4 regions of the Clostridium saccharoperbutylacetonicum N1-4(HMT) genome follow, and region 2 is predicted to be linked to each of the others. Evidence: riboswitches for the same ligand, from Rfam matches in the RefSeq annotation. Region 2 holds a riboswitch; each other region holds the start of a gene.

Region 1 (7,985 bases), 2.8 Mb from region 2:
TAAATTAATGCGCTTGTGACTTTATTATTAATTTTATTTTCCTTTTCATAATGAGTTGACATTCTTAGCATTATGGCTTCCAAACTACCACTTGCTTCCCCTGAAGCTACTAAGGAAACTAAAAGCTCTGGAAATACTTCCTTATGCTTTCTCATGGCTTCCGACAGCACTCCACCTTTTTCAACTTCCTCATTAACTGCTTTTGTTGCTTCTCTTAATTTTTGATTTTCAATTTGATTTGCTAATATATCTAAACACGTTAAAATTGGAACTCCCGCATTTAACATAGTATAAAACTGTCTACAAAAAACTGATAAATCTTTTAGTTTAACTTTCTTACTTAACTTTAGTTCAATATTAGCGCTTTGTACTACTTCTTCCACCATTAAAGGGTAATATCCATTGCTAGAAATAAAGGCTATAACCTCATCTTTAGAGTTAGCTTCATATTGTCCTTCTATTTTTTCTCCTTCTGAATTCATAACTCTATATTTAAACTTTCCCATATGTTATCCCCCCTTTAAATTATGCTTTTTTTATCATAGCAATAGTTGAAAGTTCTTCCATTGTAGTGACTCCACTTAATACTAAGTCTTTACATTCACTTTCTAAGGTTTTCATTCCATTTGCTACTGATATATCTCTAATAACATCTGAATTTCCACCTTTATTTATTGCTTCTCTATGTTCTCTTGTCATTTCCATAATCTCATAAACACCAATTCTACCTATATATCCTGTTTCATTGCAATATCCACAGCCCTTTGCTTTATAAAGCATAAGATGCTTGTCTGCATCTTGTTCTAATATTTCCTTTTCATATAAACTTGCTTCATAGGCTTCTTTGCATTTATTGCAGGTTCTTCTAACCAGCCTTTGTGCCATTACTCCCATAACGGAAGTTGACACTAAATATGGTTTAATTCCCATATCTACAAGTCGAATTATAGATGAAGGTGCATCATTTGTATGAAGAGTACTTAAAACTAGATGCCCTGTTATAGCAGCTCTAGTAGCAATTTCTGCTGTTTCTTCATCTCTTATTTCTCCTATCATGATTATATCTGGATCTTGTCTTAATATGCTTCTAAGTCCACTTGCAAAAGTAAGCCCAGCTTTTTCATTTACACTTACTTGATTTACTCCATCCATAGTGAATTCAACAGGGTCTTCTACTGTAATAATATTTACATCACTATCATTTAATTCTTTAAGTATTGAATACAAGGTTGTAGATTTTCCACTTCCTGTAGGTCCAGTAACTAAAATTATTCCATGAGGATTTGAGATTATTCGCTCTAAGCGCTTTAAATTTTCTTCACTCATACCCAATTGACTTTTTCTTAATACAGAAGCTCCTGTATTTAATACTCTTATAACTACTTTTTCTCCATTAACAACAGGTAAAATTGAAACTCTAAGATCGATATCTTTACCATCAACATTAGTCATAATTCTTCCATCTTGAGGTAGTCTCTTTTCAGCTATATTTAAGCCTGCTAAAATTTTAATTCTTGTAACTAATGGGCCTAAGCTTTCTATTCCAAGAGTATTAACAGTTTTAAGTTTTCCATCTATTCTATATCTGATTCTTATTTCATATTCAAAAGGCTCTATATGTATGTCTGATGCCTTAAGTTCAACTGAGTTTTTGAACATATAATCTATCATTTTAACAGCTGGAGCACTATTTACTTCATTTATATCTTCTACAGCTCTTGTTTTAGAATTTCTATTTAATTTTATACTTTCTTTTTCAAGCTGAAGGGCCGCATTATTAACCTGCTGACTACTATAATATATCCCTATAAATTTTTTAATATCAGCTGTCCTTGCTATAAAGGACTCTATCTCAAAACCTGTAGATATAGCTACATCATCTATTGCAAATATATTTAAAGGATCTGCAAGCGCAACTTTTATTTTATTATTATCAAAGCCAAAAGGAATTAATATATATTTTTCACATAAATTCTCAGGAATTAATGTTATTGCTTTTCTATCAAAATTAATTATATTTAAATCAACCTTTTTAATTCCTGTCTGTTGTTCAATAGCTTCAATTATATCTTCTTCAGTGATTATTTTAGTATCTACCAATATTTCTCCAAGCTTTTTACCCAGAGCCTTTTGTGCCTTTAATGCTTCTTGTAATTGATAACTGGTAATTTTTCCTGCGTTCACCAGTATATTCCCTAATCTTCTTTTCTCTGTAGCCATTTCTCATATCGCACCTTTCTATCTCATATTCTCCCATGCAATATTCTTCATTAGTATAAAATTGTTCTTAAGCTTTTTCAATCATTAGTATGTTAAAAGCTTATTATAATTTGCTCTTACATTAAATAGTTCATATATAATGTTAATATTTCTACTCCAAATAACATAGAAATCAAACTTCCAATTGCTATACATGGTCCAAAGGCCATTTTATCTTTTGCTTTTTTAAGTTCTAGTAGCAAAATTATTATTCCGACTATTCCTCCAAGAATAACTGCTAAAAACAATCCAAGCAAAATTCCTTTAATCCCCAAAAATAATCCACAGATGCCTGCAATTTCAATATCACCTTCACCCATTCCTTTTGTCAAATATACTATTAAGCCTATTATTCCTCCACCGATAATTCCACCTAAAAGCAAATCTATAACTCCATTTTTATTTATAATAGCCTGTAATATTACAAATCCAATTCCAACAACTCCACCAAAAATAATCGTATTTGTAAACACAAATTGTGTATCAAAGTCTATCATCCCAATTACAATTAAAAGAGATGCTAAAACACAATATTTTAAAGTAATAATTGTTAATCCAAATTTTAAATATATTAATAAATATAAAATTCCATTAACAATTTCAATAACTGGATATCTTACAGAAATTTTAGCTTTGCAATACTTACATCTTCCGCCAAGAAATATATAACTTATTATTGGAATAAGCTCAAGCGGTTCCAGTTTATGGTCACAATTTGTACAATGAGATGGTGGAAAAGCAATAGATTGTTCCAACGGTATTCTATAAATACAGACATTTAGAAAACTACCTATGACCAAACCTAAAACCAAAACCAACACAAAATCCATTTCAATTTAAACCTTTCCATTTTTATTCATTTATGTATTTTAAGAGATTAATTTGTAATTTTTTTCTTTAAAAAAGCGCGAAAAACGACCCTAAAAAAATTTAAGGCCGGTTGCACTACTAACTCCTCATGTATCAAGTGCCCATCTACAATACATGATTCATAGTCTTCTTAAACAAATTAAATTATCTTATTTTTAATATAATAATATCATACTACTATTAATTTACAAGTGTATTTTGTAAATTTTCACAAAACACTTTAACATAAATTTAAATATATAGGATTAATTAATTTTATTATTTCTAATCCAGGTATCATATTCTTCTTTTGAAATTATATTATTGTTAACTAATCTTCTTAAATCCATTTCCATTGTTTGCATTCCAAACTTTGACCCCATTTGAATAAAACTATTGATTTGTTCAAAATTTCCTTCTCTTATTAAGTTTTTTATGCTTGAGGTACATACCATTATTTCCATTGCTGCCGACCTTCCAATTCCAGATGCATTTGGCAATAAAACTTGTGAAACAACTCCTCTAAGCAAGGATGATAATTGAATTTTCACTTCATTTTGATGACCAGCTTCAAAGGAATTTATAATCCTATATATACTATTTGCTGCTCCCATATTATGAAGCGTTGAAAAAACCAAATGTCCTGTTTGTGCTGCTCTTAATGCTATTTCGATAGTTTCAGGATCTCTCATTTCTCCAACTAATATAACATCTGGATCTTGTCTAAGTGCTGCCCTAAGACCAGCCGCATAACTTTTAGTATCTTCTCCAACGTCTCTTTGATTTATCACTGACCTATTTGTTTCATGTATATATTCTATTGGTTCTTCTAATGTTATTATGTGCTTTTCCTTATTCTTGTTAATTTCATTTATCATTGCTGCTAAAGTTGTGCTTTTGCCTGAACCAGTTGGTCCAGTAACTAAAACTAAGCCATCCTTTAATTCCGTGAATTCTTTCAAAGCTTCTGCTGTTGATATATCACTAAGTTTAGGAATCTTTTCCTTAATAATTCTCATACATATTGCATAACTTTCTCTGCATTTAAACGCATTTACTCTGAAATTACAAATTCCTTTCCTATTATATTTAAAATCAATTTCTCCTTTTTCGAGAAACTCCTCAAATTTTTCTGGCATTAAATCTTCAATATATTCTCCAACTACATCATGTGAAATAATTTCTTCATTTGCTCTCACTAGATTGCCATCAATTCTTACCATAGGAGTTAATCCAGATGTGATATGAATATCGGATGCACGTTTAATATCAATGGTATCTAGTAATTCATCTATCTTTGCCATAATTTTACGCCCCTTTATATAAATTAAGCTACTGCTTATACTATTAACTTGTAACTACATTAAAAATATCACCATTTTTCTAAATGTGTCAATATCTTCTGAAACTAATATATAATAATAAAAAAACACTAAATTGAAAATAGTATATAAAAGATTATTTAACTAAATAATCTTTTATATATGCATTTCTTAATTTAGTGCTTTAATTTTTCATCTTACAAATAATTTTAGACCTAAAAATTATTTCCTGATTTTTCTCATTAAGAACTCCCCAAAATCTTTATCTAAATTTATAACGTGTCTTCTATAAGATGTAAGCATTTCTTGCTGAATTTCTACTACAAATGTAGTTGATAGCTCATCTTTTTCTATAACTCTTCTCAAATCATTTATTTGATTTTTAAATTCTTCATGCTCTTTATGTACTAATCCATAATTATGATATTGATTTTGCTTTTGAATAGATTCCTCTTCAATAAAGTGTTTAAGCAAACTTTCTTCTAACAAATCTAAAGATTTAATTATTTCTTTTTTTTCCTCTTCCTGCTCCATATCATAAAATAGCTTATTAGCATATTTAAATATTTCCTTATGTTGCTTATCAAGATTATCAATTCCTGTTGATAAAGACTTGTCCCAATTTGTATTATCAAAGAAAATCACAATTTCTCCACTATTATTATCATTTTCATTCTCATCTAATATCGTAGTCTTCACTTTCATATCCTTATGTTGCTTTATATTTTCTTCTATTCTTTTTAATTCAATATCTTTTTTTCTTTCCCCACCTTTTTCGTTTGTAACCATATACATACAACCACTCCTCACATAAATTTTATCAAATACCCGCCTTAATTTTACATTTCTACATATTTATTGTTTTCCCTCTCATTTCTATGCAACAAATTATTCCGAATTAATTTTAATAGATACCTTATTTAAATAAAAATCAAATTTTTCAATTGAATTTATAAACCCATTTATAATTTTACCAACAGCATATTGTTCTTTCGTAATTATCATATTTTCATTCGGCTCAGGAATAAAACATTTACACCCATCAACAAATACACCATAGATTTTTTTTACAATATTATCTCTAAACTTTAATATAAACCTTTTTCTATACGCACGACTTTCAAAAGATTTATTTGCCCAATCATCATAACAACAATCATCACTATTTTCCAACCAACTTATATCATTTTCTATTACAATATCAATATCATATTTATAAAAATAAACCCCTGACTCATCATCATAATTCCAATCACCCATTGTACTATTACATATTTTCTCAAAATATTCATCATATCTCATATTTCTCAACTCCTTTGAAACAATATATACTAAAGCCTCCTCTCATATAATAAAATCCCAATATTACATCTAAATTGTAACTTTACATTTTTCTTTTAAAAACCTTCCAAAATCTTTATCTAATTTCTGTATATGATAATTCCAAAAATCTAGTATTTTTTGTTGCATATAATTAATCACTGCCCCTGTGACACCATACGACTCATATATATATCTTATGTCTTGTAAATGATTTCTAAACACTTGATGTTGTATACATTGCTGATTATACTTCCCATAATTATACTTTCTCTGAATTTCTTCTTCTAATTTACAATGATCATTTGTGTATTTTTCAAGAAAATCTAGTATTCTAATCACTTCTTCCTTTGTCGCCCCACTATTCACTGATTCGAAAAAATAATTAATTCTTTCAAGAAGTTCCTTATGCTGATTATCAATATCCGGATAGCCAATTTCTAAAGATTTTTCCCAAATTAACTTCATAAAATCACACACCCTTTATATTAAAATATTATTTAACTAATTTTATAATATCATAATATTTTAGCTTTTATATAAGCTGTCATAACAATTATTTTGACAATAAATTGTTTTTTTCTTATTTATTCGCAAAAAGTGCAGCCAAATCATTGACTGCACTTTTTGAACCTTTATATAAGGAGAATAAAATAATTGGATTTAAAGTTCTACATATTCCATATATTTTTCTTTGGTTTTCGACACCATATATAACAACCCTTAACTTTTTCTATTTTCACTATAACATATTATCACATTAAATTCCATACTATTTTTTGTGCTTGACTGCATTTTATTTTTCGACAAAGTATGTTTTTTATTAATCTCTAATCATTTTTTCTGTATTATTAATAAATATTTTTTACTGTTTACATTTATGACACAATTTTGTAACATTTTAAGTATATAATATATCTTGTAATTCTTTTTAACATATTATTTATTCCATATAAATAATATGGGATAGAAATGACTTATTTCCCCAAAATTAAGTCATTTCTTTTTTTATGCAAAAAACCATTTTCTATCTATTCCTAGATAAAAAATGGTTTTTAAAAGTTAATCTGTCCTTTAAAAATATCTTATATAATCGGTTTACAATTTATCGTGCATAAACCAAACACTTTGCCATTCCAATATATAATTATTTATCAATATCTATCACTATTTATTAATTTTTTACAATTTTCCCTTGAAATTTCCACCACATAGTTGTATTATAATACTTAATTGAGATTAATTGGAAACAAAATCATTTTTTCTCAGTTTATGTTGTAAAATAAAAGGGGGATTTTTATGTTAAAAAAATTTTTAGGGATTACATTAACTATGCTTTTATGTCTACCATCAAGTGTAGCATTTGCAAATAGTAATGTTAATTCATCAAGTGAGAAATTTACCACTTTCACAAAAACTCTTAGTAATAGTTCTAACCAAAATAGTGACTACAAAAAACTCTTAGCCAACACAAACATAGCAACAGGAAATAAATCATCTGATTTATTAGAATCAGAAAAAGTCGTTGATAGTAACATAAAAATAGGAAAGTTTACTAAAACTGATGTAAATGATGCTTTATTAAGTAATCAACAAAATTCAACTAAAGAGAAAATAAACTTTAAAACAAGTAACAGTATTGCAAGTGTTTCTTCTATAGAAACAACAACTACTACACCTTCTGCTGTAGATGTTAAGCCAATTGCTCAACTCAGATACGCTATTTTGAATCCAGCGTCTTTAAAAAATGGGCAGATTACTACAGATACTCAAATTGCATGGTTATGGTCTTATAATGGACAAAATTATACTTATGATCCTAATGGCTATAAAATCACTAATGTGAATATAGATGGAACTCCAGGTGTAAGCGACTCTATTATAGGAACATTGACAGGTAATATTGGGTTTGCTACTCAATTTAAAACACCAGGGCAATATATATTGAAATTTAAATGCATGAATGATCACAATGTATGGTCTGATGAGTGGAGTATATCTATATCTGTTGAACCAACAGATAATAACACTAGACCTCAATGTGTTCTTAATTATTCTGCGTTAAGCGGAAATACAGATACAGAATTTTTCTTTAGCTGGGCTAACTCAAAAGATAATGATAATAATGATTCACTAAAAAATGTACAAAGTTTAGTAATAGTAGATGGAGAAACTCATCTACTCTATGATTATGCTTTAATTAAAGGTGATAATTCTTGCATAGTAAAATTTAAA
Region 2 (7,985 bases):
TATCCGATGAATCTGAAGTTAAAGATGCAGAAGCTAAAATTTGGACAACTTCTGGATCTAAAGGTATGAGATGGAGAAAAGTTGACGGTAGCTATAATTCAATCAATGTACCTACTGTATCTGCTGCTCAACTTTTTGTAGATGATTATGTAAAAGCTATGAAAAATTTTTCGGGTAGTGAAATAAGATTGGCAGGTCATTCTTTAGGAAGTCAAATGGTTATAAATGGTGGTATGCTTATCAGTAACTTAGTTGATAGTGGAACAATTAGCAGTAATATTTTACCTGATAGAATATGTTTGCTAGATCCATTCTGGTCAAAGGGTGAAAAATCTTATTTAGACAACAAATGGACTGGGGAAGTTAGCCGTAATTATGTCACATCATTAAAAACAAAAGGTGTTGTTTTTGAACAATATAAGTCAAGTAATATAAATGATCTATGGATTGGAGATAGTAATGACGGAATGAAACAGTTAACTGCTTTTATAGATGTTTATCCTGATTATACTGGTCTGATAAACCAAGCTTCTAAACATGGAGCATCAAGAGATTTATATTTTTATTCAATGGGATTTGATGCTCCAGCCGAAATGGTAAATGGAGTTGATACTGGAAATGATGCAGGATATGCGCCTACTAGTACTTCAAGAATACTTGAAATGATGAATTCAAAATATAAGTGGACACAAAATGCTGGAAAATCTACAAATACTCCTGCTGATGATAATTTCAATAAAACTACTAAATAAAAATATTTATAGTAGATCATATTAATTAACCACTACAAAATTGTAGTGGTTAAGATTTTGGGCATCAAATCATTACAAGTTAAATATGAATAGCACTGTTCACATAAGTGCAGTAATGATGCTACATCATAAGAGAATAAGGTGTACAAGTATATAAGTGCAGATAACCTTAAAGGCTTAAATAAAAAGTCTTTTTTTTGTTATCTATTTTAAGCAAAATAGTATAAATATTGATAATAAAACATGTAAAAATTTACTGAAATTCTTAGATATAAAAGAATTTGTATTACGATTATTGTTGGATTATATTGGGATAACAATTAAAATAAATATATAGAATGCGCATTCATTTATTATTGAATATAAGGGAGAGAATGATAAATGAAAAATTATTTTAAAAAGTTTAGTATAATGTTTGTTATGACATTAGTTATTATTGGATTTGGTATCATTCAAAATGGAAGCAGTGCTAATGCAGCCGATATAGGATGGCAAAGATATGAAAAAACATCTTCTTATTTTTTATATGAGGGGAGTTGGTCTTACACTAATGGTTCGGCTTATCTTGATGCATTTACATATAATTCTTCAGCTGACCTTAGATTCAATTTTTATGGAAGCAAGTTGAGATTTTATTCATTAGGGCGTTCTGATCATTCTTTAAATGCTGTAATAAACATAGATGGTATAGATTATCAATTTAAAGAAACAACAAGCTATTCAAATGATTATTCTCTAGATTTTGAGAAAAATGGACTGGAATTAAAGAATCATTCAGTAGTAGTAAAAAAGCTAGATGCTAATAATAGATGTCTATCATTTAGGGCTATAGATATAGATTCAACAGGAAAGATGTTGCCATATGATTATACAACTTTAACAGCTTTAACTAGTGAAACTAGCAATGCTATAACATTGAAGTGGAACACAGCTAATAGTAGTAATGTTACAGGTTATAATATAAAAAGATCAACAACATCAGGTGGAACTTATGAAACAATAGCAACTAGCAGTGATACTAGTTATACAGATACAAATGTACAATTGGGTGTTACTTATTATTATATTATTACACCTATTATCGCTAGTAAAGAAGGAACTAAATCAAATGAAGCTTACGCAATATGTAAATTTAATGAATCAATATCATTAGATAAATCATCAATAAATGTTAATGTAGGTGATACACAACAATTAACAGCAACAACAACTCCAGCAGGAGCACAAGTAACTTGGACATTAGATAATACAGGAGTAGCAACAGTAGATTCAACTGGAAAAGTTACTGGAGTAAAAGAAGGAAGTTGTACAATAACAGCTACAACTGCTAATGGCTTAACTGCAACCTGTGTTGTAACTGTGACTAAAGAAACTAAGTCGATTTCCTTAAATAAGTCAACTACAAGTTTAACAATAGATGATTCAGAAACCTTAATTGCAACAACAACTCCAGCTGGTATAAATGTTAAATGGAGTTCATCTGATACCTCTGTTGCAACAGTAGATTCAAATGGAAAAGTGACAGCTATAGGTTCAGGAACAGCAACAATAACAGCTACAACATTAGATGGAAGCAACTTAAGTGCGTCATGTTTAGTAACTGTAGCACAAAAAGGAAATGATCCAGCACAAGCAGGTTCAGAGTATATAACTAATATTGCTCATGCCAAAGGTGATAATACGAATAATCCTGGCGGAGAGGTTACGATTATATTTCATGGAACAGCTGATACTACATTGAGTGTAGTAAAAACAGCAGATGTAAAAGACGTATGGGTAGGAGATAATTTTACATATACTCTTGTAATCACTAATACTGGGACAAAGACAGCTAAAGCAGTGGTAGTTAATGATCCAGCACCAAATCATATAGATTTTAATGTTAGTGGAGTAACAACTACTCAAGGAACAGTTGATTCAAGTTCGACATCTAAAAATATTATAGTTAACGTTGGAGATATTCCACCTACAGGAACAGTAACAATTAAGATACCAGCAACAGTTATAGCGTAAATTAATTGTTTGAAAAGATAATTAAATATAAAGTTTATAAAAGGTGCTTGCAGGATGTAGGTACCTTTTAGTATTGTTATATAATGGGGAAATATAGTGTGTAAATATATTATTTGTTGATTTTAGGCGAAAAATAGTATAATATTAAATTCATAAGAAAATGTGGAAACAGTGAAAAATTCTCTTTATTTGGGCACTTTGAGAATTTAGAGTTAATAGTGCAACCGACCACTAATTAGTTTAACGCTGATTAGTGGTCTTTATTATTTAAAGCAGAAAGGGGCTATGCTTTATTTAGTTGTATTATGAAAATGATAATAGAAAATTATATCTTTAAATGTTACGGAGAGGAATCTAGGGAGGAATAAATTATGAAATGGTTTGAAAATTTAAAAATTAAGCAAAAGTTGATATCCGCATTTATAGTAGTAGTGCTATTTATAGTGATTGTTGGGGTTATTGGTATTGCAAATATGAGAGCAATAAATTTAAATGCAATTTCTATGCATGATTACAATCTAGAATCTATAAAGCAACTAACTACTATAAGGCAAAATGTAAGTGACATAAGATTTGATGTATTAAAGATTGATGCTCAAAGAAATATGAACAATCAAAATGATGCACTTGAAAAAGAAATTAATAAATTAGAAGATGAAAATAATAGTATTATAACAAATTATGAAAAATCAATATTATCTGATGAAGAAAAACCAACATTCTCACAACTTAAAGATAATTTAAAAACATACAAAAGTACATATGAATTAGTTGTGAAACTTGCAAATGAGAACAATTATACAGAGGCTGATATAAAATATTCACAATTATCATCGATAAGGACAGAAATATATACTAATCTGAGTGATTTAATAAAAATAAATACAAATCAGGCAGATAACTCATATAGTGAAAACAACTTAATGTATAAAAATTCTTTATACAAAATAATTACAATAGCATCTTTAAGTTTGCTAACTGCCATTATATTGGGTATTTTGATATCAGTTTGGATTTCAAAGCAGATAAATAAAGTTTTAAAATTTGCTGAAGCAATTGGAAGAGGGGATTTAACTCAATCAATAAAAATTGATACAAAAGATGAAATTGGAAATCTATCTAAAGCACTGAATAAAGCTAGTAAGAACATAAAAGATTTAGTAAACGAGATAATTAATAGCGCTGGCGATATGAGTGCAACAAGTGAAGAACTGTCAGCAACTGTTGAAGAGGTTTCTTCTAAAATGGAAGTAGTAAATGAATCGGTAGAACAAATATCAAAGGGAGTTCAAGATTTAAGTGCTACTACTGAAGAAGTAAGTGCGTCAACAGAGGAAATAAGTGCCAATACAAATGGGCTTGCAAACAGAGCAGGTGAAGCTGATACAGCTGTAAATGAGATAAAAAAACGAGCAGTTGAAATTAAGGCTAAAGCAACAAAGGATATAGAAGAGAGTAATTTAATTTATATGAAAAATCGCTCTGATATCTTAAAGGCTATTGAGGAAGCAAAAGTAGTTGAAGAAGTTAAAATGATGGCTGATTCTATTGGAGGTATAGCTGAACAAACAAATTTATTAGCTTTAAATGCAGCAATCGAAGCGGCAAGAGCTGGAGAGCAGGGAAGAGGCTTTGCTGTAGTTGCAGATGAAGTAAGAAAGCTTGCAGAGCAATCTTCACAGGCAGTTGTAAATATTCAAAATATGGTTATGCAAGTACAAACAGCAGTAAATAAATTATCACAAAGTGGAGAAAATGTACTTGATTTCATTGATAATAATGTAAAACCTAATTATGAATTTCTTAATAAAACAGGTATGCAATATGGGAAGGATGCTGAATTTGTAGATAACATTATAGGCGAAATTTCAGAAGCATCAGCTAACATGAATGATGTGATTGAACAAATAGCATCTGCGATACAAAATGTATCTGCAACTGCACAAGAATCAGCTGCAAGTTCTGAGGAAATATCAAATAGTGTTAATGAAGTAACTTTTGCTATCAGTGATGTGGCAAAATCTGCGCAAAGCCAGGCAGAACTGGCACAAAAGTTAACGGAGATGGTACAAAAATTTAAAGTATAAAGACTAAATATAACAATGTAATATATAATAGTAAGCAGTAGCAGTTCACAATCCACTTCCTAAAACAAAAGCTTATATCTGCACAGTTGATAAAGATCTTAAAATGACTTTGAAAGAAAAATAAAATTAATTAAAAGATATAGTTCCAGAATTATATTTCTGATATTGATATGACTATAAAGTATCAGATTTTATTAAATTTAAACTATGCCAAAATTTAATAAAAAACTATTAAGCAACGGGGAAATTAACCACAAAATGGCTAGAGTTATCATTAGAGAAATAGTGACGCTCTAGCTATTTTTTATTAATTTTTTAAATTGCTCACTTTTTCTAGGTTACTCAAATACAAGAAGAAAGGAGCAAAAAATATAGAATTAAAACAGGTGAGCTAATATATTCTGCAGATAATAATAATCTTTATTCTATTGATCTAAAAGACATATCAACAAAAAGATTGGGAATAATGAATGGAGAAGACATGAAGATTTTTAATGGAACAATATATTTTATAAATGTAAGTAATAATAGACATCTTTCAAAAATGACGGTAGATCTAACAACTCCAAAGGTAAGTTTCGCTGATTTTTCTGATTATGAAATAAATGAATATTATCCAACTAGCAAAGGGATATTTGCACGAAAGGGTGTTAATGTTGATAATAGTTATATATACTTACCTATATAAGGTATAGTTTATTTTTTACGTATAAGCATATAAAAATCGGCTTTTTATAGCAATGAGTAAGATTAATATGAAATAATTTTAAATATTGGAGGTGGTTTCATGTTTACAAAATTAAAAGGAGGTAATCATATGTGGTTTGCATTTGCAATATTGTCTGCAGTATTTGCAGCGCTTACATCTATATTGGCAAAAATAGGTATTGGTAGTATAAACTCGAATTTAGCAACAGCTATACGGACTGCCGTAGTTTTAGTAATGGCTTGGGGGATAGTTTTTATCACAGGTGTACAAAATCAAGTTTCGAATATAAATCAGAAGAGCTGGATTTTCTTAATTCTATCTGGTATTGCTACAGGATTGTCATGGCTTTGCTACTATAAGGCATTGCAGATTGGAGAGGTTTCAAAGGTTGTTCCTGTGGACAAGTTTAGTATTGTTATTACAATGATACTTGCTTTTGTAGTTTTAAAGGAAACATTAACTGTAAAAACAATTATTGGAGGTATATTCATTACTATCGGAACATTTGTTATGATTTTATAGCAATTGACTTGTTATTTATTTTATTGTGCTTTATGATAGCCTGTGTAATCAAATTAAACTAAAGGACTTAAATAAGACTATGAATTGCAAATCTTATTTAAGTCCTTTTTTATTGTGAAAATAAAATTCAAAATTAGTTTATAAACAGTTTAACTTTGATTTATTTCTATTTAACCTTTCAAATATATACTGTTGAATGTAAGAGAGGAAAAGGGTGTTGGAAAAAATGAAGATAGGACTTTTTACTGAGAGTTACATGAAATTTGATACAGTTAGTGTTAGTAAGTAAAATTTGCAAAATAATATTTAGCTGGAAAAGTTAGATGCTTTTTATAAAAATATATTATAGAGGAGATAGTTAAAATGAATATGGAGATTTTTAAAATAATAAACAATTTAGCAAATAAAAATATAATTTTAGATAAAATAATGATTTTCTTTTCGGAATATGGTCCTTATATATTTATGGCGGCCATTGTAATAGTATTTATTTCAGGACTTAAACAAAAGAATTGTGAAAATAGAAAAATTGCTGTAAGTACGGTTGTTGTAACAGTAATTAATTTAATTATAAACATAATCGTTAGAAGTATATTTCATGTGGATAGACCTTTTGTTCACAATAAGGTGAATTTATTATTGCCTCATGATTCAGCTTCATCCTTCCCAAGTAATCATGCAACAGGAACAATGAGTATAGCATTGGGACTTGAAAAATACAATAAATTACTTAGTAGAATATTAACTATATTATCAATAATTATTGGTTTTTCAAGGGTTTATGTTGGACATCACTATCCTATGGATGTAATAGGTGGATATATAATTGTTTTTGCAGTAAATTATATTTACAATTTGAAATTAAGAAGTAAAGTTGACAATTTATATGAACTAGTCGAGAAAAAAATAGCAGAAAGATTAGGAAAGTTACACAGTAAATTATTTCAACCAAAAAGTTCAAATTAAATTCTAATGTTAATCGAGAAAAGTATAATTTACATAAATTTCATGCAATTTTCATTTTCTTTGAATAGAATAAAAAATGAAAATGAGATGATAGAATAAGGGGCATGAGAATGAAGATATTATTTGCTGAAGACGATATTAGATTAGGTAAACTAATTACTCATATGCTAAAAAAAGAAAGTAAATATCACGCAGAATGGGTCAACAATGGAAATGAAGCCTTGTTCTTGGCTTCTAATTTTCACTATGATTTGATAATATTGGATTGGATGATGCCAGAGATGGATGGAATAACCGTTTGTAGAAAATTACGTGAAAAGGAATATAATGGAGCAATACTAATTTTGACTGCGAAAGATTTTGTATCAGACAAAGTAGAGGGATTGGATGCAGGTGCTGACGATTTTCTTGTGAAGCCTTTTGAATTTGAAGAGTTGTTTGCGCGTATTCGAGCATTGTCAAGAAGAGGCACTCAGCAAATTAAAGCTGATATTATACAATACAAAGATATTTTATTAAATAGAACTACTTTCATATTACAAATAAGGGGAAAAGAAATTCAACTTACACCAACGGAATTTCAACTGTTAGACTTATTAATTATAAATCAAGGCTGCGCATTAACCAGAGAAGTAATCCATGATAGGGTATGGGGATATGAATCTGATGTGAATTATAATACAATAGATGCATTTATACGTATCCTGAGGAAAAAGATTGATGATGCAGGTTATCCGTCTTTGATAAAGAGTATTCGAGGGGTAGGTTATAGGATTGAATAATAAAAAAGACTTATTTTCTAAAACCAGAGGGTATTTAAGAGCATTTAACAGTAGAATAATTATTACAGTTCTATTTTTATTCATAGTTCTTACGAGCATGGTGATGGCTGTTAGTATTTACAATGAACAGAAGACAGAACTAAAAGATATAATA
Region 3 (7,985 bases), 1.5 Mb from region 2:
ATTTGCCATGTCTGTAGTATTATTTACTAACCTACTAATTTGTGGAGAAATTGTGTTATCAAAATTCCCTATTGAATCATCCATAAACTGAGATATTTTATCTATATTTTGTATTACAGAAGCTACTGCATCAGAAAAATTTTTACTACCGTTACTTAGAGTCTTTATAAGATTATCTATATTTAATTTATTTTGTACTAGTTGATCTCTAATATTCTGCATTTTGTTTATGAAACTTGAAAGTAAATCACTATGTAAAATATCATTTATAGATTGAAGTATATTTATATCATTATTAATAACAGATATTGCGTTTTCCACATTAGCATCAGCTGCCTTTAAAGCCTCCTGCGCTCCTTTAGCATCTGTATCTACAGAATTCTTAAAGCTGTTAAGGTTGTCTTTTGCTCCATTTACATTAGCTTTTATCCCTGCTAAATCAGATTTGATATATGGAGAGATATTTTTTATGGCACTATTGAATTTAGTAAAAAAATCATTACTAGCTTTAATAACATTTTGAGCATTATCTAGAAAATTTGTTATATTGTATATATTTCCTTGAATATTTTTTATAAAATTATTCATATTTACAGCCCCATTATAAGCATTGTTTATGCTTTCTCCAATTTGGGGAAGATTAGTATCTATATCACTTACCACATTTATAAAATTCTCCAACTGAGGTTTAATCTGCTCTAACTCAGTACCATAGGCATTCATATAGTTAAGTATTGTGTTACTTACCTCTTCAGTAACAGACTTGGTTATTTCACTTTGTAAGCTGGTTAGTCCGCTTTTTGTAATCTTTGGCGCAATGGCATTAATTTTTTCGTTAACAGAATAAATTAGTTTAGCTCTATTAGGTTCACCATTTGCTGCAACAGAAAGAAGGCTGCTTGAAAAATCTTCTGGTATGGTTATACTTGCATAATATTTACCATATCTCACTCCATTTTCTGCTTCATTTTGTTCAACAAATGTCCAGCCAATGCTTTGATTATCTTTTAATTTATCTATTACTTCCTTACCTACATTAATTTCCATATTTTTAATTTCAGCACCTTTATCATTGTTTACAGCTGCCACTAACAGACCTTTGGTATTACCATAGGGGTCCCAAGAAGCTATTATATTAATCCAAGCATATAAGGCTGGAACCAAAAGTAATCCCACTATTATAATCATGAGAGGAGTATTGGTTATTATTTTTTTCATATCCCTCTTATAGATTTTAAATATTATACTCATAAACTTTTATATCTCCCTTTCTTTAACTTGATATAAATTTTATTAATTAACAGTAAACACTATAAATAAAATGATTCTTATTTATATTTTCCATTAAAGAATTAAATGATTCATAATCAAGTTAAAGTAAAAGAAATGGATAATTGAGGTGATATCTTCCTGACTTAAAGTATCACTTATTTGTATAATATCACTTGGACAATTTATCCTAAATACCATCGTTGATTTGAAGGTCGAATAATGTGTAGTGTAAATATGTTATAATTTAGTAAATAATATTTTGAAGAGAGAAGGTATAACGTATGTCAAATACTTATAAAGAGATTGACGAAAAAAATTGGAAGCGAGCATTGCATTGTCAGATATTTAGAAATAGTATTGAGCCAGCATTTTGCGTAACTTTTGAATTAGATATTACCAATTTTCTAAAAAAGACAAAAGAAAAGAAGCTTTCCTTTACTATGTCTCTTATCTATGTTGTTTCAAAATGTGCAAATACTATTGAAGAATTTAGATATCGTTTTGTAGACGAAAAAATTGTACTATTTAACCGAATAGATACTGCATTTACCTATTTGAATAAGGAAACAGAGTTATTTAAAGTTGTTAATGTTGAAGAAAGATACATTGGAGGAATATGTAATTGAGGCCACTAAGGCAGCTTCAAACCAAAAGGAGTACTTTACAGGTCCATTAGGTAATGATATATTTCAATTTTCACCTTTACCATGGATATCTTATACACATATTTCACATACTAATTCTGGTAAAAAGGATAATGCCACACCATTATTTGATTGGGGAAAATATTCCGAGAAAGATGGAAAAATGATGCTTCCATTTTCCATACAAGCACATCATTCATTTGTCGATGGAATACATATCGGAAAGTTAGCAGATCTATTACAGACTTATTTGAATGAATATTAACTATAAATTAAATAAGTTACTAAATTGTAAACAACAATTTTTAATATCACAATATTCAGAATAATATATGAATATCGTGATATTTTTTATTACAAAATAATAGGACGTACTAACTATTGGGATTTAAATACATCTAATGTTGAAGTTAATCTTTCAAAAAATGCAAACAACACATCCTGTACTCTAATTTAAATACATCTCATGTTAAAGTTAATCTCCAGTCTCTTACTTCATTGCCTGTCATCATTCCTCATTTAAATACATCTCATGTTAAAGTTAATCCATAGCAAAATAGCCATTCCTTAAAATCAATAATACCATCCATTCCGCTTAGAATCAACTTTTTCATAGAAATTTACCAGCTGTTTTATGAATTTTAGCTACCACTCAAAAAGTTCTTCTTTATGCCTTATTTTCACCGACTTTCATGAAATTTTTCTTGTTTTATGGCTGGGATGAAATTTAGAAATATTGAATTATAAAACCACTAAAAAATGTTCTTTGAAAATTGAATAAGTGTTATAATTAATACAATTATGATTCTTGGAGGGATAGGTATGATTCCATTTATAATAGTTTTCACTATTACTATTTTAAGTATGATGTATATAAGTAGATTAATACTTATCTTGAAAGTAGACGTACAATTTCATTTTTAATCTTTTCTTTCATTTCTTCTCTCTGCTCCTCATTCGGTCTTGTAGATTCATCAAACAATTCCTCATTTGACAATTGATATACCGAGCTAACTATAGGAGTATCACCTTTCACCCTCGGATATAAATGCCAATGAATATGAGAACATCCATTTCCAAGTAGTTCATAATTCATCTTATCAGGCTTAAATATATTAGAAACTGCTTCTGCTACTATAGACATTTCTTCAAGATGTTTTATTTTAAAAGAATGCTCTAAATTGTGTAATTCAGGACCATGCTCTTTACAATTGAAAACCGTATAACCCTTGAACCTCTGGAACCATCCTAAAATTACATATCCTGTTTCAAGTTCCATAATAAAATATGGGTCATCTTTAATATTTTTTTGCTTTTCACACATTTTACAACTCATTCTATAACCTCCTACATAAAATATTAAGTATCTTTAGTTAACACTTAATTACTATTATTCATTAGATTGTAATTTTATACAACACTTATCTTAACATATTTTACAAAATATCACACACATTATATATACTCCTCATATTATTATGTAGCTCATTTATATGTGGAATATGATATAATCCTTCTTCTAATATTTAAATTAATCAAAATGGCACGAAAATACTAGTTAAAATAAAATTAAATTAAAAAAATCTAGTAGTAATCAATTCAAATTCATTACTACTAGACTTCTAAAACAATTTCTATTTTTACTATTCAATTTTTTAATAATGTTGTTTTCTACAACATCCTCACTTGACTTTATAATTTAAATTTCTAAATAATTATAAACAAGCTACCATAAATTATATTTTAAATTTAGTTATAATACTTCCTAAATCTTCAGACATTTGAGATAAAATTTTACTAGATGAAGCTATTTCCTCAACAGATGCTAATTGTTCTTCTGCTGCTGCTGATATTGTTTGTGTTTCATCTGCTATCTTCATACTTATGTTTTGGATATTATTTACTGAAGTAACTGATGCTTTAGTCCCAACACTTATTTCATTGATGGACTTTGATATTTGGTGAATTTGTTCAGATATTGCACTTATCATTTGAAGTATTTCACGGAAACTTGTACCTGCAACATTTACAACCATTGCTCCTGTATCAACCTCTTTTGAGCTTTCATTCATAACTGAAACTGCACTGTTAGTTTTGCTTTGAACATCGTTAATAATTTTAGCTATTTCTTTAGTGGCTTCTTGTGACTGTTCTGCTAATTTTCTAATTTCATCTGCTACTACGCTGAAACCTTTCCCCGCTTCCCCTGCTCTTGCAGATTCTATAGCTGCATTTAACGCAAGTAGGTTGGTTTGTTCTGAGATACCTTCAATTGTATCAATAATTTGTCCAATCTTCGCTGACTTTTCTTCAAGCTCACTAATAATTGTTGACGTTTCATTAGTCTTTCTCTCTATTATTTCCATTTGATTAATAGCTTTTTCTACTGCTTCTTCACCAGCATTTGCAGAAGTTTGAGCATTATCCGTTAATGTTGAAACTGATTTTGTATTTTCAGATACTACATTTATTTTATCAGATATATTTTCAACTACTTTAGTAGTACTATTAGCAAATGCAAGTTGATCATCCGCACCATTCGCCATAGTAGTTACAGCAGTAGCAACAAGATTTGATGCATCTGCTGATTGTTCAGCACTTGCAGTTAATTCTTCTGAAGATGATACTAATTGTTTTGATGTATCTCCTAATTGCTTAACTAATTCTCTGATATTATTTGTCATCTTATCTAAAGCATTGGATACTGTACCAAACTCACTTTTATCTTTAAGATTCTCTGGTTTTATCTTTAATGAAAAATCACCTTGGGATAAAGCACCTATAAATATTACAAAATCATTTAATCTCTTAGTAATACGTTTTGTTATAAGTACTCCTAATACAATTATCAAAATTGATGCTGTGATAACTATAATTAAAAACGTTCCTACTGCAATCTTAAAATTTAATTTATCTGCATTATTTATTTCTTCAGCAATTTGTCTATTATGATCACCAAGTTCAACCAAACTATTCATGAAAGCTTGTACATATATATCAACATTTTTTTCATAATACTCATACGCTTCTTGATTTTTATTTTCTTTAGCTAAACTAATAACAACTTTCCTACCTTCTCTATACTTTGATAATTTATCTTCTATTTCCTTTATCTTACTTGTTTCAAATGAATCCAACTTTAAATTTTTATACTGATTCATATAATTATTAAATTGTTCAGCACGATTATCAATATCTTTAATTAAACTCTCATTTTCTGCATTATCCGTTGTTACCATAAGTCTATAGATATCAGCTGTAATAGCTCTTGCATGAACTCTAGATTCGCTCAGCCATTCACTGGATAATAACCTTTCATTATACATAGAATCAATACTTTTACTAGATGATAGTAAAAAGTAATATCCAGTTATACCTACTGCAAATAACCCTATTAAAGAGCATATTATAAGTAATGTTAATTTCTTACCTACCTTTAAATTATTAAGCCATCTCATTTTTTAATCTCCTATCCTTATACTTAAAATTTCAATAAAAAAACCCGCCAACAATTAATAACTTAATTGTTGGCAGGTTGCACCACTAACTCCGAATTCTTAAGGTGCCCAAATAAAAGAACTCATCATCGTTTCCAACTTTCCATGACACTATATTACAAAATATTATAATATTCACTATATAAATATTATATCACCTACATATACAAATGTACACTTATTCTACTATTGATAAAGTGTTCAGTTAAACTTATTTCTTACCTTGAAAATAACAATCAAAATATATTCATTACCTCAAATCACATGATCAGCTGACTTTAAGCTATGTGCTGTATAAATGCACTGTGGCTTTTTCAAATGGAAGTGCCTAAACCTTATATTGGTAAAAATATGCTTAAATTAGCAGTTTGATGTAATAAATAAAAAATATGTTCTTTGAAAACTGAATAATGGGATATTTTATAAATATGTTATAATTTATTATATACATTATAACTTGAAGAAGGAGTGAATATAGTGAGTATCACTGTAAATTTATACTATTCAGGAATAAACGGAAATGCCAGAAAATTTGCAGAAGAAATGGAAAACAGCGGTACTGCTGCCGCCATCCGTAACGAAGATGGAAATGAAAAATATGAATATTTCTTTCCGATGAATGATCCTGAAACAGTTTTACTTATCGATAGTTGGAGAGATCAGAATGCAATTGACGCCCATCATGCTTCACCAATGATGACAACTATTGCACATTTAAGAAACAAGTATGATCTGCACATGAAGGTTGAGCGATATGTTTCTGATACTGTAGAGGTTCCTTCTTCAGATGTAAAATTCATCAGGGAATAATTACAGAAATTTCAGCTTGCTCTATGAATCAGCAAGAACTTTGAATTTATAGATTATATAAAATTTAATAACTGATTTAAGAATCACATTATTCAACTAAAAAATGAATAGTGTGATTTTTGCGTAATACTAGAATAACTTGTACTAACTAGTTAGATTTACATACATCTAATGTTGAAGTTAATCTTAATATAGATTTGCATCTTATTCATTGGATCGGATTTAAATACATCTCATGTTGAAGTTAATCCATAGCAAAATAGCCATTCCTTAAAATCAATAATACCATTCATCCCTCTTAGAATCAACTTCCACACAAAAATTTACCAGCCGTTTTATGAATTTTAGCTAACATTCAAAAAATTCTTCTTAAGTCCTTATTTTTACTTACTTTAATGGAATTTATCTTGCTTTATGCCTGGGATAAAATTTAGAAATATTGAATTATAAACTAATAAAAAACTTATTAATTTATATTCTATCCAATGCCAGATATAATGTAGCTAGTGAAATAAAATTCATGCAAGAGTAAGAAATAATGTCTTTGGTTACAGGTATACTGTTTGTTTACTGCTCTCTACTATATCTAAACTTAATACATCTTATATTAAAATTAATCTCTGTATAACATGTAGATTTGACGTAGCAAAAATAAATCGTAGATTATATGTAGCCAACAATAAAACTATTCTTTTTTAAATTTGAAATTCTTTAAAACATGAATAAGTCATATTTCAATTTCAAACAATAACTATAAAAAATAGTTCACGTTTTAAGGAGATTTTTACTTATGAAAAAAATATTCACTTTAATTGTTATTATAGGTCTTATTGCAATAATTGGATGTGATACGAATAGTAGTAAAATTACAACAACCAATATTGCATCAGTAAAGGATAGATTACAAACAATAAAAGAAAAAGGGACACTAACTTTTGTTTCAGCAGATGCCCCGCCTTTTGCTTATATAAATCCTGAAACAAATAAGCTAAGTGGAATTGATGCTGATATCATAGCTGAAATTGCAAAGCGACTTGGAATTAATAAAATTGAAGAAAAGAAAATAAAATTTGCAGATCTATTAAACCAACTAAATACTGATGATAGTATAGATCTGGCAGCAGATGGAATATATATAACTCCTGAGCGTGAAGAGATAGTATCATTTACTCAGCCGCTATATAAGGAATCAGAAGTTGTTATTGTTCCAAAGGCTTCAAAAATTAATTTTAAGGATGATTTGAAAAATGCAGTGGTTGGAACTATAAGAGGTACGAAATTTGCGGATTTAATACAAGATTGGAAGAAAAATAACTTAGTAAAAAATGTGCTGTTTTTCGAAGATAATACTAATTTATTGAATGCTATAAATAATGGGGAAATTGATGCAGGTGTATCTGATTCAGCTTTGGTAGAATATTCTTTAAAAAACAATAGCTTCTATTTAAAGATATTAAGTGATTATACTCCTGAAATACATGGACTTGTAGGAATAGCAGTTAAAAAAAGCGATATCACATTATTAAATAATCTAAATGAAAAAATTAATGAGATGAAAGCAGATGGTACGTTGTATGCGATTCTTGTAGATAATGGATTAGATAAAAGTAATACGATTGAAAATCAATGACATAAGTATAAGTATAAACTTAACATATGTTTATATAAACTTTAATTTTAATGTGTCCTTATGATTCGCATGTGGAATGTATATTCTATAGATATCTCGCAGAATTTAGGGTAAAGGAAAAAATAAAAAAGA
Region 4 (7,985 bases), 2.8 Mb from region 2:
AGCTGAGAAAACTATTGAAAATATTAGAAAAGAAGTTTCAGAATGTGTTTTAAATTTATATGATTTAGAAGATGTGAAAAAACTTAATGAGAAAATTGCAGATAGTGATATTCTTGTAAATGCTACACATGTAGGAATGCATCCTAACGAAAATGAATCTCCAATAAAAGATATAAGGGTTTTTAGAAGAGATTTAGTTGTATCGGATGTAATATATAACCCAAGAAAAACAAAGCTTTTAGAAGAAGCTGAAGCAGCTGGCTGCAAAATAGTGACAGGTATAGGAATGCTTTTATGGCAAGGTGTAGAAGCTTTTAAATTATATACTGGGCTTGAAATGCCAGCAAAAGAAGTTGATGAATTGTTTTTTAAATAATAACTGATAAAAAATGAGTATCCCTCATAATAGGTTATAAGATTATTAATGGGTTGGATTTTTGAATCCAGCCCAACTATTAAAAGAGGTATACAAGGATTTGTTTCACAAAAAAAAGTTAAAAAATTAACATAAACTACAAGTAATATTTAGGGTTTACATAAGGAACGGAATAATTTTAATTAGTTATATATTATAAATAAATAATAAAGGGGAAAAGAAAATGAATATGAAAAAATATTATCCAACGGCATTAGCTTTATACTTTACATATTTCGTACATGGTATTGGAGTTTCAATACTAGGACAATATAAACAAAATTTTGCAGGTGCATGGGGAGCAGATAAGTTATCAAATGGTACCTTTGATGTAAGTATGGTACTTGCAGTTATAGCTGCATTAGGACTTGGACGTTTAATCACACTTCCTTTTTCAGGACCTATTTCTGATAGATTTGGAAGAAAAGTTTCAGGATTAATTGGTGTAGTTTTATATGTAGCTTACTTTATTGGTATAGCAATCGCACCAAATATGTATGTTGCTTATGCTTTTGCTCTATTAGGTGGTGCTGCTAACTCATTCTTAGATACATGTGTTACTCCATCATGCTTAGAGATATTTGTAAATTCTGGTGATGTTGCTAATATGTTTACAAAGTTCTCAATATCAATAGGTCAATTTTTACTTCCTTTTGTAATTGGTTTTATTGCTGCAAGCAATATGTCGTATACAACAATTTTCTTTGTAACAGGTATAGCATTAGCTATAGACGGTATTTTAATTGCTATTGCACCATTTCCACCTAGAAATGGAAATGTAGATTCAAAGAAAGATACACCAGTAAAATCAGAAAAGATGAAATTTACAGCAACAAGTATAGCAGTAATTTGTATCGGATTTACATGTACATCTACTTTTCAACTATGGTTAAACTGTAATCAAGAATTAGGTAAGTTATATGGTCTAGCTAATCCAAGTCAAATTCAAACTTATTATGCATTAGGATCAATGGTTGCTGTATTAGTAACAGCAGTTCTTGTAAAGAAATTTATTAAACCAGTTAGAGTACTTGTTCTTTATCCAGCAATTTCTGCAATTATGTTAATGATTATATACTTTGTGCAAACACCTGGAATTTGTCTAATTGGTGGATTTGTAATTGGATATTCAGCAGCAGGTGGTGTACTTCAGTTAGCTGTATCGACAGCAAACTCTATGTTCCCTACAAACAAAGGAAAAATTACATCTATTGTTATGATTGCGTCTAGTGTAGCAAACTATGTTATCTTAAATGCTGCAAGTTACATTTCAAAATCAGGTGGTGTAGAAGGACCTAAATATGTACTTCTATTTAATGCAATAATTACAGTAGTTGGTATAGTACTTGCATTGTATGTAAATAGACAATATGCAAAAGAAGGAATAAATTAAATTATAAAAAAGTCTATAACTTGTTGAAACAATATATTTAATTAAATATACAAAACCATCATATTTATATAAGCTACTTAAATGTGGAGTAAATATGATGGTTATTATGTAATATTGAATGTTAAATTTTATACTATCTCTGCATAAAGGTTTAAAGTAAATCATTGTGATGTACCTAATGTGAAAATATGAGTATATATAAAATATTTGTGTAAAATTGCTGAATAATGTAATAAAATAAGTTATATAACAATGCTATAATATAATTAAAATTGGAGGGACAACGATGAGTCAAACAAATGTAAGTAGAGTAAAAGAAAAACCTACAAAAAGACGATGGTTTGTATTATTTTTGGTTTGTATAATAACTTTTATTAATTATCTAGATAGAGCTAATATTTCAGTAGCTGCTCCATTTATATCAAGCGATATGGGATTTGACGCTGCAAAAATGGGATTAATATTTTCTGCTATGAGTTGGTCATATACATGCATGCAAATTCCATGTGGTTGGTTTCTTGAACGGTTAGGACCAAGAGTAGTGTATGGGATTGCACTTTTTGGATGGTCTGCATTTACAGGAGCCATGTCTCTTACTTATAACTTTGCTAGTATGATTGCTTGCCGTCTTGGACTTGGAATATTTGAGGCGCCAGCTTTTCCAGCAAATAGCCGTATTGTTACTGCATGGTTTCCATCTAGGGAACGTGGTTTAGCAATTGGTGCTTACACAGGAGCTGAATATGTAGGACTCGCATTATGTACTCCTATTTTAACATGGCTTTTAGTAACATTCGGATGGAAATCTATATTTGTAGCTACTGGTTTAATTGGAATTATATTCACATTTTTCTGGTTGATTTGCTACAATGATCCAGGTAAATCAAAAGGTGTTAATCAAGCAGAGATTGACCTTATTAAAGAAGGCGGTGGTCTTTCAGATACTATTGCAGAAAAAAATAAAGTTAATTGGAAACAGGTAAAGTATCTTTTTACAAGCCGTCAGTTATGGGGAATGTATATAGGTGGATTTTGTAATACTGCTATATTATTCTTTTTCATGACATGGTTTCCATCTTATCTTGTTGCTGAAAAACATATGACTATGTTAAAGATGGGGATTTATGGAGCTTTACCATATATGGCAGCAATTGCTGGAGTTTTGTTTGCTGGAAGATGGTCAGATTGGATGATTTCTAAAGAATATGGAATAGGAATATCACGTAAACTTCCAGTTATTATCGGTTTGCTATTATCTGCTGTTATTATGGCTGCTAATTATACTAATGATATTACAATTGTTATCATATTTATGTGCATAGCTTTCTTTGGTCAAGGTATGGCATCAACTATTTCTTGGGCCTTATTATCTGAGATAATGCCTAAGCAATTAGTAGGATTATGTGGTTCAGTTTTTAATTTTGTATCTAATATGGGAGGGGCTTTATCTCCTGCTATAGTTGGTTATCTAATTGCTGCAACAGGATCGTATGCATCTGCATTGGTTTTTGTTTCTGCAATGGGTGGATTAGGTGCTTTTTCATACATATTTATTATCGGAAAACCTAAACGTATTGTGATTCCAGATTAATTAAGGTTATGTTTAGCAATCTAGATTTTTAGTAATTTATCTATAGAACATTTCTATTGATAATAAGAGAAGAATTAATTGGAATATTATTAGAAATAGACATATCATATAATTGTAGGAAAATTAACAAATAAAAATTTTAATAAATATATATTATTTAAATATTAAGGAGAGATGATAAATGGAAAGACGTATTACAGGATATACTACATTAATAGGGTTAATTGCAACGCCAATAAAGCATACTAAATCACCAACAATGCACAATGAGGCTTTTTCATATTTAGGACTAGATTATGCATACCTTGCTTTTGAAGTTGGAAACGATGAACTAGAAGATGCAGTAAAAGGATTAAAGGCATTAAAAGCTCGTGGATCTAATGTATCAATGCCTAATAAGACTGTTATTCACAAATATTTAGATAAGATTTCTCCAGCAGCAGAGCTTGCAGGTGCAGTTAACACTGTTGTAAATGATGATGGTGTTTTAACTGGACATATAACAGATGGAGTTGGATTTATGACTTCATTAAAAGATAGTGGTATTGATGTGATTGGTAAAAAAATGACTATAGCAGGAGCTGGTGGTGCTGCAACAGCAATTCAAGTTCAAGCTGCTTTAGATGGTGTAGCTGAAATATCTATCTTTAATATTAAAGATAAATTCTGGGCAAGAGCAGAAGAAACAGTTAAAAAGTTAACTGAAAAAACAAACTGTAAAGTTAAATTATTTGACTTAGCTGATACTGATGCTTTAAGAAGTGAAATTGAATCAAGTTATCTTTTTGTAAATGCTACAGGTGTTGGTATGAAGCCATTAGAAGGTCAAATGGTAATTCCAGATGAAACATACTTACGTCCTGATTTATTCGTAGCAGATACAGTTTATATGCCACACGTAACTAAATTATTAGAAACAGCTGATAAAGTAGGTTGTAAATGGATTAATGGTGATGGTATGATGTTATATCAAGGAGCAGAAGCATTTAAACTTTTCACAGGAAAAGAAATGCCTATTGAACATATGAAAGAATTCTTAAATATCAAATAATATTGAAAGTATGTTAAAAAAATAATGCAGCTTCTAGTATGACAATTTTAAAGTTTGTTGTATTAGAAGCTATTTCTGAGATTAATAATTATTATAATATTGTACATAATTTAAAAATAAAGCAATAATATTCATAATATATTTTTTTAAAACAGTAGGGGGATAGCTATGAAAAAAACAGTAAAAGTTAGAAATGTTGTACTTGGTGAAGGAACTCCTAAAATTTGCGTTCCAATCGTTGGAAGGACAAAGGAAGAACTTATTGAAGAAGTTGAAGCTTTAAAGGATATCAGTTTAGATGTTGTTGAATGGCGTGTTGATTATTATGAAAATGTAGAAGACATAGAAAGAGTTAAAGAATTACTTGTTAGTTTAAGAAAGCTACTTTCAAATACACCAATATTATTCACATTCCGTAGCAAAAAGGAAGGTGGAGAAAAAGAAGTATCTACAAATTATTATGCAAAATTGAACAAAGAAATTGCAGCTACTAGATTAGTTGACTTAATCGATGTAGAACTTTTTACAGGAGATGAAATTGTTAAAGATATAGTTGCTTATGCACATGATTCTGAAGTTAAAGTTGTAATGTCAAATCATGATTTCTTTAAGACTCCAGTTCAAGAAGAAATTGTATTACGTTTGAGAAAAATGCAAGAATTAGGAGCTGATTTACCTAAAATTGCAGTAATGCCTCAAAATAAAAACGACGTGTTAGTTTTACTTTCAGCTACAAATGAAATGGTTGAAAATTATGCTGAGGGGCCAATTATTACAATGTCTATGGCAGGTACTGGGGTTATAAGCCGTTTAGCAGGCGAAGTATTTGGTTCAGCATTAACTTTTGGAGCTGCCAAAAAAGCTTCAGCACCTGGTCAAATAGGAGTTGCTGATTTACGTACAGTTCTTAATATTTTACATAATAGTATAAAATAATAAAAATATAATGTTAATAGCACACTTACTGAAAGGTAGGGCCGCAAAGCTATGAGTCTAAGGAAAATTTAATTTTCTATGATTGTCAGGTTGCCAAAATGTATTTATACAAATTTTAAGCTTTATTTTGGTGCCTATAATTATATGGGCACTTTTTTATTCTTTAGGAAATTATATTATTGGAGAATCTGCGGATAACTTTTGAAACAGACTAATCAACTAGGTTTAATATTTTAAAAGAATAAAAAAATAAATCATATTCGCCTGCATAAAATGTTCTCGTATGCAGCATAGCTGCTTTTTCTAAGGTGCAGATTTTTCTCACATGCGTTCGAAAAGGCAGATGCGCACCTATAAAAAGAGTGCGAAGCACAATACGGAACTTAATATTAAAAATCTACGGCTCCACAGTCGCCTGCGATTTTTTTATTTTATATAGAAACATATATGATACATATAAATTTTTAAGAATATAAAACGAAAATTAAGTAAAGAGAATGACTATAAGAACTACTTTATACTTAAATAGTGATAGGGGGAAATTTATGAAAAGTATTAAAACAAAATTAATAGTATTTTTGGGATTAATGTTAGCAATTATATGCATAGGATTAGGTATAATTTCATTTATCAATTCATCGAATGCATTAAAATCGAATTTAGGGAAGACATTGCCTAAAATTGCAGAACAAACTGCAAGTAATGTTTCTGGAAGACTTGAAGGGCAGTTAAAAACATTGGAGGCTATTGCAGCTAAACCAGAAATAAGTGATCCTAATATAGCAACAGAAAGTAAGATGCCAATTCTTTCAAATGAAGGTAAAAGAATTGGAAGTATTAGATTAGAATTTGTAGAAGCAAATGGAGACATTAAAAAACCAGATGGAACAATTGTTAATGTTAAAGACAGAGTATACTTAAAAAATGCATTAGCAGGTAAGGATAATGTATCAGATCCGATAGTAAGTAAAGATGCTAATAAACAAGTTGTAGTTGTGTATGCAGTTCCTGTTAAATATAATGATAAAATTGTAGGTGTTTTAATAGAAACAAGAGATGGAAATTATTTAAGTGAATTAACCAATCAACTTAAAATTGGACAAACTGGCTATGCATTTATGATTAGAAAAGATGGAGTAAATATTGCAAGTACTGATAAAGATAAAGTTACCAATTTATATAATCCAATAGATGAAGCAAAAAAAGATCCGAAATTACAAGCAATAGCAGATATTGAAGTTAAAATGGGTGCAGGTGAGACAGGAATAGGTAAATATAGTTTTGGTGGAGTAGATAAATATGTAGGATATGCACCAGTTTCTGGAACTGAATGGTCTGTAGGTGTTATAGTAACAGAAACTGAAGTGTTATCAGAATTATCTGGTTTGAAGATTTCAGTTGCAATATCTTCAATAATATTTATATTAATTGGAGGTTGCATTATATACTTAATTTCAAATAATATATCTAAAGGTGTTAAATTAACTTCAAAGCATTTGAAGGTATTGTCAGAGGGAAACTTGATTGAGGAAGTTCCAATTAAATATTTGAATCAAAAAGATGAAATTGGAGAAATGACTGCTTCAATGAAAATGATGCAAGAATCGTTAGGGATAATGATAAAGCAAGTTAAGGATAATTCATCAAACATTAACTTACAGTCAGAAAATTTATCTTCTATCTCAGAAGAAATAGCAAATGTATCAGAAAATGTTACAGGAGCAATATCTGAAATTGCTACAGGTACGAGCAATCAATCAGAAGAATTAATATATATAACAGAAATTCTTAGTGAGTTTAGCAAGAAGTTGTCTGGAATGGTTAAAGAAATACAGATTGTAGATTCGAATTCTAGAGAGATAAGCGTGATGGCGGGGGATAGTAGTAATGAAATGAATGGATTAAATCAATCAGTAACAAATGTAAGTAATTCATTCAAAACATTTTATAGTAAGATTACTGAACTTGGTAGGAATGTAAATAAAATAAATGAAATCACTAATCTGATAAACGAAGTGGCTGATCAAACAAATTTATTAGCATTAAATGCAGCAATTGAGGCAGCGAGAGCAGGTGAATCTGGTAAGGGCTTTGCAGTAGTTGCAGATGAAATCAGACAACTTGCAGAACAATCAAAAGAGTCATCTGAAAGTATAAGTAAGTTAATAAGTGGAATATCTAAAGATACAGACGTTATTGTCCAAGATTCTGTTACTATGGATAATGAATTGATGAATCAAGTTGATGTTATAGAAAATTCAGTAATATCATTTAAAAAGATAATTGAAGCAGTAGATGAAGTAATTCCTAAAATTGATGTTGTTAAAAAATCAGCTGAAAATATAGAAAAAGATAAGAACACAATTTTAAATAAAATAGATGGTTTATCTTCAATTTCAGTTGAAGTTTCAGCATCTTCTCAAGAAATTTCAGCGTCTTCAGAAGAAATGAATGCTTCAACGGAAGAGGTTGCATCAGCAGCACAAATGCTTAATAGCATGACTAATGCAATGCTTGTGGAAGTAAATAAATTTAAAGTTTAAATTTGTTAATCAGCTAATGGTTGTGAAAAATTATAGATAGAATAAATTTATTTATA

Evidence for each region. A riboswitch is a leader RNA that binds a small molecule or an ion and turns the genes downstream of it on or off. The one in region 2 is predicted to bind cyclic di-GMP.
Region 1: it holds a riboswitch for cyclic di-GMP, as region 2 does, so the genes downstream of both, CSPA_RS21615 (prepilin peptidase) here and CSPA_RS09295 (methyl-accepting chemotaxis protein) in region 2, are expected to answer to the same signal.
Region 3: it holds a riboswitch for cyclic di-GMP, as region 2 does, so the genes downstream of both, CSPA_RS02785 (methyl-accepting chemotaxis protein) here and CSPA_RS09295 (methyl-accepting chemotaxis protein) in region 2, are expected to answer to the same signal.
Region 4: it holds a riboswitch for cyclic di-GMP, as region 2 does, so the genes downstream of both, CSPA_RS25715 (methyl-accepting chemotaxis protein) here and CSPA_RS09295 (methyl-accepting chemotaxis protein) in region 2, are expected to answer to the same signal.

The regions. Positions count from the first base shown of each region.
Region 1 is NC_020291.1:4,858,095-4,866,079, forward strand. It holds gene CSPA_RS21605 (type II secretion system F family protein) at 1-506, opposite strand, end outside; gene CSPA_RS21610 (GspE/PulE family protein) at 526-2,220, opposite strand; gene CSPA_RS21615 (prepilin peptidase) at 2,337-3,089, opposite strand; cyclic di-GMP riboswitch class II at 3,185-3,268, opposite strand; gene CSPA_RS21620 (type IV pilus twitching motility protein PilT) at 3,375-4,412, opposite strand; gene CSPA_RS21625 (bacteriohemerythrin) at 4,653-5,225, opposite strand; gene CSPA_RS21630 (hypothetical protein) at 5,319-5,732, opposite strand; gene CSPA_RS21635 (bacteriohemerythrin) at 5,802-6,218, opposite strand; gene CSPA_RS21640 (hypothetical protein) at 7,050-7,985, shown strand, end outside.
Region 2 is NC_020291.1:2,099,173-2,107,157, forward strand. It holds gene CSPA_RS09285 (Ig domain-containing protein) at 1-752, shown strand, start outside; gene CSPA_RS09290 (Ig-like domain-containing protein) at 1,134-2,765, shown strand; cyclic di-GMP riboswitch class II at 2,921-3,004, shown strand; gene CSPA_RS09295 (methyl-accepting chemotaxis protein) at 3,137-4,852, shown strand; gene CSPA_RS09300 (hypothetical protein) at 5,334-5,540, shown strand; gene CSPA_RS09305 (EamA family transporter) at 5,670-6,083, shown strand; gene CSPA_RS09310 (phosphatase PAP2 family protein) at 6,447-7,049, shown strand; gene CSPA_RS09315 (response regulator transcription factor) at 7,160-7,831, shown strand; gene CSPA_RS09320 (ATP-binding protein) at 7,824-7,985, shown strand, end outside.
Region 3 is NC_020291.1:632,661-640,645, reverse strand. It holds gene CSPA_RS02800 (YhgE/Pip domain-containing protein) at 1-1,218, opposite strand, end outside; gene CSPA_RS30875 (CatA-like O-acetyltransferase) at 1,554-1,898, shown strand; gene CSPA_RS30870 (CatA-like O-acetyltransferase) at 1,861-2,181, shown strand; gene CSPA_RS02790 (HIT family protein) at 2,806-3,252, opposite strand; gene CSPA_RS02785 (methyl-accepting chemotaxis protein) at 3,653-5,374, opposite strand; cyclic di-GMP riboswitch class II at 5,437-5,519, opposite strand; gene CSPA_RS02780 (antibiotic biosynthesis monooxygenase family protein) at 5,891-6,223, shown strand; gene CSPA_RS02775 (ABC transporter substrate-binding protein) at 7,014-7,853, shown strand.
Region 4 is NC_020291.1:5,860,301-5,868,285, reverse strand. It holds gene aroE (shikimate dehydrogenase) at 1-376, shown strand, start outside; gene CSPA_RS25735 (MFS transporter) at 600-1,808, shown strand; gene CSPA_RS25730 (MFS transporter) at 2,095-3,399, shown strand; gene CSPA_RS25725 (shikimate dehydrogenase) at 3,581-4,450, shown strand; gene aroD (type I 3-dehydroquinate dehydratase) at 4,619-5,386, shown strand; cyclic di-GMP riboswitch class I at 5,395-5,484, shown strand; gene CSPA_RS25715 (methyl-accepting chemotaxis protein) at 5,932-7,929, shown strand.